Marinomonas mediterranea MMB-1: one gene and its partner. The main gene of each other region encodes a partner of the protein of the gene in region 2 in a complex. Links are inferred from orthologs where the notes say so. Each region holds a gene or a part of one and is shown on either strand. Other genes may lie near its edges.

Region 1 (2,802 bases), 1.8 Mb from region 2 along the record:
TCGCGTTTTCTATCGTCGGTATTGGCTTAATCTTGTTTGCAGTGCCCAATGTCACACAACACAGCTTTAAGCGAGACACGACGCCAAGTAAAGTAGCTTTAGCGCGTGTGTTAAAAAACGGTCAGCTGCGCTTTTTAAACATCAGCGTCTTATTATTGCATGCTTCGTTAACCGCTTTGTTTGTCGCGATTCCGACGATTTTGTTGGAGCGTTTTGACTTAGCACTGGGGATGCACAGTGTTTTGTATTTAGTGGTTATGGGGCTTGCATTTATTGGCATGTTGCCTCTGGTGATCATGGCCGAAGCACGCGGTAAAATGAAATTAATATTATTGATTGTCATCGCGACAATCGGTATTTCCACATTACTTATGGGCTGGACTACAGTATTATGGGTGTTTGCAGTTTGGGTGTGTGCGTTCTTCATCGCCTTTAACACGCTTGAAGCGACCTTGCCTTCTTTGATCAGTAAATTGGCCCCTGTTGGTTACCGTGGTACTGCCATGGGTGTGTTCTCAACACATCAGTTTATGGGCGCGTTTCTAGGCGGGGTTGGTGGCGGATGGTTAGTTCAGCACTATGGAATGCAAGGCCTCTTTACAGTGGTTGGCTTGATCTGGTTAGCTTGGCTTATTATCGCCAGCCGTCAGCCTGCACCAAAATCGCTAAGTAGTTTAGCATTCAGCCTGCCCGATCTAACGGATGCAGAGTTGGAGGCATTTAAAAGGGAATTAGAGCGTATTCAAGGAGTGGAAGACATGCAGATTTTTACGGATGAGCAAACGGCTTATCTCAAGATAGACAAAAAACGGTTAGACAAAGAGACACTGAAGCGCGTAGCGCCTCAAGTGTCAATTTAGAATAGAGTTTCTGGAGAACGAACGTCATGGCACGTGGAATTAACAAAGTAATTATAATTGGTAATGCGGGTAGTGATGCAGAAGTACGCTACATGCCTTCTGGTGCAGCCGTGGCAAACGTCAGTTTAGCAACGTCTGAAAGCTGGAGAGACCGTCAAACAGGTCAAATGCAAGAGCGTACTGAATGGCACCGTGTTGCGTTCATGGACCGTGGTAACTACCGCTTGGGTCAGATCGCTGGCGAATACATCAAAAAAGGCTCTAAAGTCTACGTTGAAGGTTCATTGCGTACGCGTGAGTGGGAAAAAGACGGCATTAAACGTTACACTACTGAAATCGTAGCGAACGAAATGCAATTGCTAGACGGTCGTGCAGACGGCCAACAAGGCGGTTACGACAACAACATGGGCGGCGGCTTTGGCGGTCAACAAGCACCTCAACAGGCTCCGCAACAAGCGGGTGGCTTCAACCAGCCACAACAGTCTGCGCCACAAGGCGGCTTTAACCAACCTCAAGGTGGTGGCTTCAACAATCAACCACAGGGCGGCGGTTTTAACCAGCCACAATCTGCACCTCAGCAAGCGGCACCACAACAGCCACAATCATTCGGTAGTTGGGGTAACCAACCGCAACAGCCTGCAGCAAGTGCACCTGCTCCACAAAGCGCACCGCAGCAAAAAGCGCCTGAGCAAGCTAAGCCACAGCAGCCTGCACCAAACTTTGATGACTTTGATGATGATATCCCGTTCTAAGGAATATCGAGTTTAGAGTTAGATCAATAGAAGCCTCGCATTTGCGAGGCTTTTTTATAAGGGAGAGTTAGAACCATTGTTCTTATTTCGAGTCAGCTCTCTTTATAGTTATTCAAGTAATTTCAATGACTATTTCTGAGTTCATAGGTACGTGTTTTATGATTTCACAAGAGTATTGCCAAAGATTGTCTCGTTATAATGCTTTGATAAATGAGCAGTTATTCGCAGCATGCGCTCAACTGCCTGATAAAGAGCGAAAGGCTGATTGTCAGCTGTATTTTAAGTCCATTCACAGTACGTTGAATCATATTTTATATGGCGATATTGCGTGGATCTCTCGATTTATCGGCGATGATAGTAAAATACCGGAACTTGGACGAGAGCTTTATGGTGACTATGATGCTCTTCGGGATGCTCGCTTTCGGTGGGATAGAGAAATTAAAAAATGGTCTGATCAGATAGATGAGGCGTGGTTAGCTGGTGAATTCTCTTTTATTAGTAAAGTAGATAATCTGAAGCGGTCCAAGCCCGCATGGTTATTAGTGACACATATGTTTAATCATAGTACGCATCACCGAGGTCAGATTACTTCTATATTGAGCCAGCGTGGAATCGATTATGGCACTATGGATATACATTTATTATTGTAATATCAGGCTAGGAGACCTGTAATCCTAGCCTGATATTAGTGTTGTTGTTCCAATCTACTTTAGAAACGGATCTTCTGAATCCTATATGTGATGTCATCTCATTTGCTATACCAACTTGATCTGTTGCCCAAGCGACAATAGAGTTGTTAATGCCCTTTAAAGATCAAGTGCATACGATTACAGCAGACAACGGTAGAGAATTTGCTCATCATGCTAAGATTGCAGAAGCGCTGGATACCAAAGTCTATTTTACCCGCCCTTATAGCTCTTGGGAGCGCGGCGCGAACGAAAACAGTAACGGTCTTTTAAGGTAATATGTGCGTAAAGGAGCAGATTTAAGAGAGATTGAAGATGACATGATTCACTGGGCGATGACGAGAATCAATTATCGTCCAAGGAAGTGTTTAGGGTTCAAGCAGCCAGCGGTCGTATTTAAAGAGATGTGCTTAGTGGCTTGAAATAAAAAGTGTTGCACTTCGAACTTGAATTTAGGCCTCATCTGAAAAGCTTAATCATATCTTCTGCATATTATATGTTATT
Region 2 (2,931 bases):
CAATATTGGGAACGAAGTTCAACAAGAAGGCACACACACCCCAAAGAATTGGAAAGTCTACGCCAATCACGGCCAGCCAAATCGTAATCGCACCACCCGTTAGTGCACTGACAGACGTTTTGATCACTAAATAACGATTAACCGTCACAATAAACTGGTCGAAACGTGCTAAAGAGCGATGCGCATTATCCAGCGCGATGTGTAATTTCTTAGGCAGCTCAACTGCTTCAAACAAGAGAAATACAACGGTTAAAACCACTAAAAAAAGATTCGTCAGAACGCCACCTAAGCTGGTCAGGGCATTGGCAAACATTTGCATCAATGACGCAGGGTCTACGTAACCTTTCACTTGATCATAGGAAATCTGAAGGCCAAGCGTATTTAGCTGAGCAATGAGTTTTGCCAATTCCGTTCCGAATCGCTCTTTGTACCCGGGTAACGCATTTGAGAAGTCATCAAGTGATGATCCCACCAGCAAAGCGATACTGCCAAGCCCTCCCAATATGAGAAAGACCACGATCAAAATAGACACCCACGTCGGTACCTTTTTTCGGCGCAAGCTCGACATTAAAGGAGCACAAATAATGGCAATAAAAACAGACAGCATAAATGGCACCACAATCTGCGACGCCGATTTCAATCCCGCGATAATGATGATTAACGCCGCAAAGCCGACTAACCACTGTGTACCCTTAGAACGTATAACCATGTCTTTTCCTCATTAAACAGATTCCATCCGCTTACGCTTTTAGCTCGTTTTCTGACCTATTCACTTCTCTGTTATTTCGCTTTACGGTGTGAATCATAAATAAGCGACTTTAAATATAAACCGACTCTAAAACGGGTAAATGCTTTGAGCATAGTCGGATAGATCTTGTAGCATCAAGCGCTTCGATGCGGTTAACTCTTCATCTTGAGCAAGTTCATTTAGACGAGCAAAAAACGCATCCATATGAATCGTGCCACCGCCATCTGCATTCAACAATCTCGTTTGACGATATTCTTCCCACTCTTCACGCTGTTGTTCACTTAGCTGATCTGGGTAGTTTCGACCAAGGTAACGCATAAACATTTCAGGAAGACGACGGTCATCGAACGCCATTTCGATTTCACCCAAGGCTTCAATCGGCGTACTGCGAATTTCTTCCATTCGCTGTTTGTCTTCCCTAGAAAAGAATCCGCCACTGTACAGCATTGTATCGGGGTCTTTATCGATTCGGCGCTCTTCTTGCTCAAACACTTTTGAGAGTTTTGCCACTAACTCTTGAGTTGATTTAAGTATGCTTAAATTAGTCCGGCAAACATCACCGTCTAACGCTAACCTCTCGACAACATCGGCTGCTTTTAAAAACGTCGCAGGTGCCACTGCTGGCGCGCGGTTCAAATGTATTACTTTTAACGGTAAGCGCGTTAGTTCTCCGAGCTCTTCGGTCGTTGAAAATACGCGTTGTCGGATCTCTTCTACCGTTAAGGTCACTAGCGGGGTCGCATCTTCCATCAAGTCGTACACTATGATGCCATTTTTATTACTTGGGTGCGGTGCAAGCGGTGCGACGAATGCAGCAAACTTTTTATCCAACCCGAACATACCTGAAATATGCAAAAACGGCTTCATACGATAAGGATCTATAAACTGCTGAAGCTCACTTTTGTGGCGCATTTTCGCATAGTAGTCGAACAGTTTGGGTTGCGTGTCTCGTATTAATTTCGCAATGGCAATGGTGCCATACACATCGGAAAGAGCATCGTGGGCCTGCTCATGGGCAAGACCATTCGCTTTAGTCAACAACTCCAGCTTTAATGAGACTTTGCCTTCGTCGTTTTTTGGCCATTTGATGCCATCAGGCCTCATGGCATAGGTCATCCTAACAAGGTCGATAACATCCCAACGACTACATTTGTTTTGCCACTCACGAGCATAAGGATCGATAAAGTTACGATAGAAGCCATAGCGAACGACTTCGTCGTCAAATCGCAAAGTGTTGTAGCCCAACGCACAAGTGCCTGGCTGAGAGAGCTCTTTCTCTATCTCTGCCATGAATTCAGCTTCACAAAGCCCTTCACGGTTCGCGTCCTGCGGTGTAATGCCAGTTAATAGACAAGCATCTGGATTAGGAAGTACGTCTTCAGCAAGTTTGCAGTACAACATAATAGGATCACCAATAGGATTAAACTCTAAATCCGTACGAATCCCCGCAAACTGCATTGGTCTGTCTTTGGCAGGATCCACTCCAGTTGTTTCAAAATCAAACCAAAAATACGAGCTAGGCCCAATGTTACTCACAAATAAATCCTGTTCGATCAAAAATAAAAAGGTATTATACGCATGTAACCATGTTTATGGCGATCTGAGGAGTACCCATGCCAAACAATGTGCCTAGCCAAGCACCTACTTTATGCCCATGCGGAACAGGCTTACCGTATGAAATGTGTTGTGGAATGTACCACCATAACCCCGGCACAGCACCAACTGCAGAAGCATTAATGCGCTCGCGCTACTCTGCTTTCGTGCTCAATGACTTCGATTATATTGCCGCCACACAGAAGCTTGAAAGCGACCCAGAACAATCTGCGGATGACGTGCAAGACAGTAATGCCAGCACACAATGGATTAAACTTGCCGTCAACGAGACGCAAGATGGACTAGAGAAAGACAAAACAGGCATGGTTGCTTTTACCGCCCATTTTAAAGAAGGCAAACACATTGGACGTTTGAGCGAACGCTCTTTATTCAAAAAGATCAAAAACGCTTGGTATTACATCTCTGGTGAGCATGAAGTACAAGGAAATACCCCTCACGTTTTACCTGAAGAAATGAAACTGGGCAGGAACGACCCTTGCCATTGCGGATCAGGTAAAAAGTTTAAGAAGTGTTGCGGATAGAAAGTTTAAGAACTATTGCGGATAGAGAGTAGTCGTATTCATTAAAAT

What was found.
Region 1: the proteins of sbcB (region 2) and ssb are in contact, whole or in part, in a crystal structure (PDB 3C94), measured with the Escherichia coli proteins. The link is inferred for Marinomonas mediterranea MMB-1 from one-to-one orthologs.

The regions. Positions count from the first base shown.
Region 1 is NC_015276.1:269,726-272,527, forward strand. What follows is about bases 24-2,749. They hold ssb (single-stranded DNA-binding protein), read left to right. Parts: upstream 24-886; coding sequence 887-1,612; downstream 1,613-2,749. Other genes in these bases: MARME_RS01345 (MFS transporter), read left to right, coding at 24-860; MARME_RS01355 (DinB family protein), read left to right, coding at 1,771-2,262. In the rest of the region: more of MARME_RS01345, read left to right, coding at 1-23. UniProt on the Escherichia coli protein: Plays an important role in DNA replication, recombination and repair. Binds to ssDNA and to an array of partner proteins to recruit them to their sites of action during DNA metabolism. Acts as a sliding platform that migrates on DNA via reptation.
Region 2 is NC_015276.1:2,098,255-2,101,185, reverse strand. The notes cover bases 61-2,915. They hold sbcB (exodeoxyribonuclease I), read right to left. Parts: upstream 2,285-2,915; coding sequence 836-2,284; downstream 61-835. Other genes in these bases: MARME_RS09625 (YchJ family protein), read left to right, coding at 2,362-2,883; MARME_RS09635 (AI-2E family transporter), read right to left, coding at 61-709. Outside these bases: more of MARME_RS09635, read right to left, coding at 1-60. UniProt on the Escherichia coli protein: Degrades single-stranded DNA (ssDNA) in a highly processive manner.